Regions from separate parts of the Proteus terrae subsp. cibarius genome, predicted to be linked through region 2. Evidence: predicted binding sites of a transcription regulator. Region 2 holds the regulator's gene; each other region holds the start of a gene.
The links. Region 2 encodes CRP, which controls carbon source genes, mostly activating them, when cyclic AMP is high. Its sites were predicted from a motif close to ATGTGANNNNNNTCACAT; they were not measured.
Positions count from the first base shown of each region.

Region 1 (2,284 bases), 910 kb from region 2:
TTATTTAATAGAAAATCGAGCACTCTATTACCAATTATGGAAGCAACAAATTCAATAATTAAAAATTGATAAATACAAAAAAGGCTCGATATTTCGAGCCTTCAATATATTACCGATAATGTATCAATAATTAGTAAAGCATACGAGCACGGATTGTTCCCGGTAATGCTTTGATTTTTTGTAACACTAATTCAGCTTGGGCTTTCGTTTGTGTTGTAATATCAATCACAACATAACCTACGTTACCTGATGTACGTAAATACTGTGCGGCTACGTTGATGTTTTCTTCAGTAAACACGTTGTTGATGCTGTTCATCATACCTGGGCGGTTTTCATGAATATGCAGTAAACGGTTTACATCATCACCATGGCTTGGCAGTGATACTTCAGGGAAGTTAACAGCAGATAATGTAGAACCGTTATCTGAATATTTCGCTAACTTGCCCGCAACTTCATAACCGATGTTTTCTTGCGCTTCTTGGGTTGAACCACCGATATGTGGTGTTAATATCACATTGTCAAACTTGATAAGTTCAGAAACAAACGGATCGTTAGGATCGTTATTCGCACCCGGCTCTGATGGGAATACGTCAACAGCGGCACCGGATAAATGCTTAGATTCTAATGCTTGTGATAACGCAGGAATATCAACCACAGTACCACGAGAAGCATTGATAAGAATTGAGCCTGGTTTCATGCGCTTAATTTCTTCATGCCCAATCATATTCTTGGTTGATGGTGTTTCTGGCACATGTAAGCTGACAATGTCACACATATTCAACAGTTCAGAAAGATGACGAATTTGTGTTGCATTACCTAATGGTAGTTTGTTTTCAATATCGTAAAAATAGACATCTAAACCCACACTTTCTGCCAAAATACCTAACTGTGTACCAATGTGACCATAACCAATAATACCCAGCTTTTTACCACGCGCTTCAAAGCAACCTTTCGCTTGTTTATCCCAAATCCCACGATGCGCTTTCGCATTTGCTTCAGGAATACGACGCAGTAATAACAGTAATTCACCAAGTACCATCTCTGCCACGGAACGAGTGTTTGAGAAAGGAGCGTTAAATACAGGAATACCGCGACGAGCAGCGGCATCTAAATCAACCTGATTAGTGCCGATACAGAAGCATCCCACAGCAACTAACTTTTCAGCGGCTGCAAAAATTTCTTCTGTTAAGTGAGTGCGGGAACGAAGACCAACAAAACGTGCATCACGGATAGCTTCTTTTAATTCTTCGTCCGATAATGCGCCTTTGTGATATTCAATATTGGTATAACCCGCAGCTCTTAAATTTTCTACTGCACTTTGGTGCACACCTTCGAGGAGTAGAAACTTTATCTTTTCTTTTTCCAAAGATACTTTGACCATTTACCCTGCCCTATCGTTATTACATTTAATGAAAAACAAAATCCTGTCTCATCAACATAACAAAAATAGATTTTGTCGCAATACAACCGATTGCAGTGATGACAGAATAAGCGGTAAATAAAGTGATTTTCTACCGAGTAAAATGATTTTGACTTTAAAAAAGGCAGGATTTTAAAGAGAAATATAACTATCGTGTGATATATATCACTGAATTTGCAGTTTCTAAAATAATTTAAAAATAGGTAGCCAGAGCTACCTATCTTAAAAAGAATTATTTAATGGTTTTCACACCTTCAGAGGTGCCCATTAAAACAACATTCGCGCCACGGTTAGCAAATAATCCTACAGTTACAACACCCGGAATACTGTTAATTTTGTTTTCCAGCTCAATAGGATTAAGAATTGTTAAATTATGAACGTCTAAAATAACGTTACCGTTATCAGTTACCACATTTTCACGATATTCTGGTAAACCACCCAGTTTAACGAGTTCACGTGCAACATAAGAGCGCGCCATTGGAATAACTTCTACTGGTAGCGGAAATTTACCTAGCACATCGACTTGTTTAGATTCATCAACAATACAGATAAATGTTTTCGCTACACCCGCAATGATTTTTTCACGCGTTAATGCGGCACCACCACCTTTGATCATTTGCATTTGATGGTTTATTTCATCAGCACCATCAACATAAATATCTAAAGAATCAACTTCGTTACAGTCGAAAACAGGAATACCGTAACTCTTTAATTTTGCTGTGGATGCTTCTGAACTTGAAACTGTGCCTTCGATTTGACCTTTCATTGTTGCTAATGCATCAATAAAGTGAGAAGCCGTAGAGCCAGTACCGACACCAACAATCGTGCCTGGTTTTACATATTCAAGCGCTGCCCAACCCACTG
Region 1 is NZ_CP047349.1:2,710,646-2,712,929, forward strand. Features, by position in the region: gene GTH25_RS12670 (type I secretion system permease/ATPase) at 1-58, shown strand, start outside; gene serA (phosphoglycerate dehydrogenase) at 131-1,381, opposite strand; gene rpiA (ribose-5-phosphate isomerase RpiA) at 1,653-2,284, opposite strand, start outside.
Region 1: the regulator CRP is predicted to act here: its motif matches at 1,574-1,591, upstream of serA (phosphoglycerate dehydrogenase).

Region 2 (2,284 bases):
CATTAACTTCCAACGCGTTCCGACCGTTGATACTTCAAACCCTTTTTCTGCCAAAGCAATCCCCACTCTTGATGAAAGTTTTATTGTTATTCGTTTTCGTGGCTTAACTGATATTGATTTTCCCTATTTACTTGCGATGTTACATGGCTCGTTTATGTCAACAATAAACACTATTGTTGTACCGGGCGGGAAATTAGGATTAGCGATGGAATTAATTATGGCACCATTAGTCAAAAAATTATTAAATGGCGAAAAGATAAGTTAACCAAAATAAAATTTGTCTCTATAAAAATAATATCCCTTAATTAATGGGATATTATTTTTCAAATTAAACTTTATTTTAAAATATCAAAATTAGTCAACATCTTTTATTTCAAATGAATGCGTAATATTGGCTGCTTTTCCTAACATTAAAGAAACAGAACAATATTTTTCTGCGGATAATTGAACTGCTCGTTCTACGATTTTATCCGTTAATTCTTTACCTGAAACAATAAAATGTAAATTGATATCAGTAAATAAACGAGGGGCTTCTTCGCGTCGCTCTGATGTTAATTTCACTTCACAATCAGTCACTTGGTGACGACCTTTACGTAAAATGCTTACGACATCAATAGCGCTACATCCACCCGCAGCAATTAATACCATTTCCATTGGGCTTGGGGCTTTATCACCCGAATTCCCATCCATCATAATCTGATGGCCTGATGAAGATTCGCCGACAAAAGATAAATCTTCAACCCACTTAACTCGCGCTTCCATTTATTTTCCCCCTAAAGATGACAGAAACTAAAAGAGTACATTCTCATAATTCAACTAGCAATTAGCAAATAGGTTTATTATGCTGACTGCGTAAAACGAGACTTAATGCACTAATTGTGTTAAAAACAATATCTGCTTGATGATAGTGGTTAAGATCAATGCATTATTTTCTCATTTATTATAATCTACTCCATATTAACTGACCGTGTTCTCAGGAAGTTAATAGGTAAAGATAGGATTTTTAAGCACGCTGTCTCAAAAGGGAACCTATCCGTTTTGAAAGGCTGCATTTAACGTACAGAGGATAACGCGAATGGTTCTCGGCAAGCCGCAAACAGACCCGACTCTTGAATGGTTTTTGTCACACTGCCATATTCACAAATATCCATCCAAGAGCACGCTGATCCACCAAGGTGAGAAAGCGGAAACACTTTATTATATTGTTAAAGGTTCCGTGGCTGTTCTTATTAAAGATGAAGAAGGAAAAGAAATGATCCTCTCCTACCTAAACCAGGGGGATTTCATCGGTGAACTTGGATTATTTGAAGAAGATCAAGAACGTAGTGCATGGGTTCGAGCAAAAACAGCCTGTGAAGTAGCAGAAATTTCCTATAAAAAATTCCGCCAATTAATTCAGGTTAACCCTGATATTCTGATGCGCCTTTCTGCTCAAATGGCGAACAGATTACAAACAACATCAGAAAAAGTAGGTAACCTTGCTTTCCTTGATGTAACAGGCCGTATTGCACAAACCTTATTAAACTTAGCAAAACAACCCGATGCAATGACACATCCTGATGGCATGCAAATTAAAATTACACGTCAGGAAATTGGTCAAATCGTTGGTTGTTCACGCGAAACTGTAGGCCGTATTCTGAAAATGCTGGAAGATCAAAACTTGATCTCCGCACACGGTAAAACTATCGTCGTTTACGGGACTCGCTAAGTTTTCCCGCTCGAAACAAACAATAGCCCATAACAGGGCTATTGATATACTTTTTGTGAAAACCCCATCCTCGCTGATGGGGTTTTCAGTTGATACTATCCTTTTACAAATTCTGCAATAGCCGCTTTCAATGCCACCATTCCTTCTTGCAGTTCTTCTTGAGTAATAATTAACGACGGTGTAAAACGCATCACATCAGCCCCTGCATTTAACATCATTAAGCCATGTTTAGTAGCAAGACCGAGTAATTCTTTGGCTTTACCTTCATATTGTGGCGCTAATTGCGCTCCTATCAACAAACCTTGTCCACGGATTTGCGAAAAGACATGGTACGTTTGATTGATTGCCGCCAGTTCATCCACAATCCATTGATAGCGCTTTTCTACCCCCTCAAGTACCTCAGGTGTATTAATTAAATCAAATGCGACATTGCCCACTGCACAAGCTAATGGATTGCCACCATAGGTTGTACCATGCGTTCCAACCCCCATTGCGGAAGCTATCTCATATGTTGTTAACATCGCACTAAGTGGAAAACCGCTTCCCAGCGCTTTTGCGGTTGTAATAATGTCTGGT
Region 2 is NZ_CP047349.1:3,624,525-3,626,808, forward strand. Features, by position in the region: gene GTH25_RS16605 (phosphoribulokinase) at 1-265, shown strand, start outside; gene GTH25_RS16610 (OsmC family protein) at 355-762, opposite strand; gene crp (cAMP-activated global transcriptional regulator CRP) at 1,076-1,708, shown strand; gene argD (bifunctional acetylornithine/succinyldiaminopimelate transaminase) at 1,804-2,284, opposite strand, start outside.

Region 3 (2,284 bases), 1.9 Mb from region 2:
AAAAGTACCAATTAAGGGAAATACACCAACACCTTAAGTGTTTTGGCTAAGTTTTACGAGTAGTAGTAAAAAGCAAAATCCCGTGATAAGTCGCTAGCTTATACACGGGATTTTTTATTGATAAATTTTGTGAGTAGTTAGATGTTGTATGAATTAACGTGTTTGTTGCGTTGTGTATTTGTTTTCAACCAACATAAACAAACGAAATAGGTAAATAATCATCCATGCTGAAGCCATATTTTTCAGAAAATAAAATAAGAAGTTATGGATAAGATCAGGCAGTTGAATTGTAAGATTACTCACAAAACCAATACCAAACTGCAATAAGATCCAAATACCTAAAGCAGGAATAAGTAATCCAGACTCACTAAATCCAACCTTCCAACCTAAACGTATTGCACTTCCCATATTTTGTTGGCGTACTAAGACAACGGGCGCTAATGCAAAACCGATTAGCAAAATGATGCCAGGAATAATCATCACCATAAAACCAGCGCTAATTAAAATAGAGCACAGAACAATCAGTAAAAACATTTTTGGTAAGCGAGGTAAACATGCGTTAAATGTTTGACCAAGGGTAACGTTGTGACCTGCAGAGATTGCCATAGCGAACATCAATAAGATTAGCACCAAGATGCTTTGCTGTAGTGTTTCAAATGCATACAGTGATAACACTTTTTTGGCGATACCCACGACACTGTTTGACATTGCTTCTAATTCAGCCGAAGAAGCAGAAGAAAGCTGTGTATTTTTAAAATTAGCCACAAATTCAATCATCAATTGGTATTCTTGAGGATTAGGGCCAACTAAGACATGAACTATCGCTAAAACAACAGCAAGGATAGCGGAAAGGGTAACAATGCTACGTCGTTCATTCTTATAAAAATTCAGACTGTCTCGGTAGATTGTGCGTGCCGTGGTAGGCATGAAACTGCTCCTATAAAGAATAGACTGTGTCAATGCGCGCTATTGTACCTTTTACAACAGCAAAAAGGGATATTTTCTCTTACTTCTCTTATTTGGTTTTTTTCTTGCTATGGCTCATCAAAATAATCTCAACATTTAAAATAAAACAAACATTATATTAACACAAAAATAACTTTATTTTTAAATACATCTTTTTAGGATGTTTTTTTATTCAAAAAGTATTACTAAGAATAAATTTAATTATAAGAAAAAATTGTATTAATAGGTAATTTGATGTGGATCAATTATAAATAATCGCATTGATAAATAATAAAAAGAGAAATAACACTTTCTGCAAAAATAATTCCAAAGTTGTGATCGGTATTAGATCATAATTATCAATAAATGGTTATATTTTTAGCGGAGATTTTACTTATTACAGGAATGGGTTAAATAATGAAAAAACTTTCTGCGCTTATTTTAGCGGCTGCAACTCTTGCGCCTTCTATTTCTTTCGCTCACCAAGCAGGTGATTTCTTATTCCGTGCTGGTACTGCAACAGTTCGTCCTAATGCAGGCTCTGATAATGTATTAGGTATTGGACATTTTGAAGCTAATAATAACACCCAATTAGGTTTAACCTTTGGGTATATGATCACTGATAATATTGGTGTTGAATTATTAGCAGCTACTCCTTTTGAGCACAAAGTATCATTAACAAACTTTGGTGAGATTGCGACTGTTAAACATTTACCACCAACATTAATGGCACAATATTACTTCGGTAATGGTGAAGACAAACTACGTCCTTATTTAAGTGCAGGTCTTAACTTTACTACATTCTTTGATGAGAAATTTAATTCAGCGGGTAAAGGCGCTGGTTTATCTGACTTAGATCTCAAGGATTCATGGGGCTTTGCAGCACAAGCAGGTTTAGATTATAACCTTGATAAAAACTGGATGCTGAATGCGTCTGTTTGGTGGATGAATATCGAAACTGATGTTAAATTTAAAGCTGGTGAAGACAGACAATCAATCAGCACACGCCTAGACCCATTTGTATTTATGTTTGGTGTGGGTTACCGTTTCTAATTATTCTTTCTTTAAAAGAATATCTCATAATGAAAAGCGAAGATTATCTTCGCTTTTTTTATGTTTTAAATTCGAATAAAGCCTTTCATTTTTAGATTATATAAAGCCTCTAGTTTATTGTTAAATACACTATTTATGAGTAATTAAAAATAGAGATAAATAGAAAAAGATGTATTTTAAATAAAACATTTAATATTAGAATAGCAATAAAGATGTATTTAATATATATCTTTTGTTTTACGCTTTTTAAATAAGATAAAGAAGCGTATTTTTTTTATTAAAAAAT
Region 3 is NZ_CP047349.1:1,703,591-1,705,874, forward strand. Features, by position in the region: gene GTH25_RS08010 (SulP family inorganic anion transporter) at 1-37, shown strand, start outside; gene GTH25_RS08015 (YciC family protein) at 154-927, opposite strand; gene ompW (outer membrane protein OmpW) at 1,363-1,998, shown strand.
Region 3: the regulator CRP is predicted to act here: its motif matches at 1,196-1,213, upstream of ompW (outer membrane protein OmpW).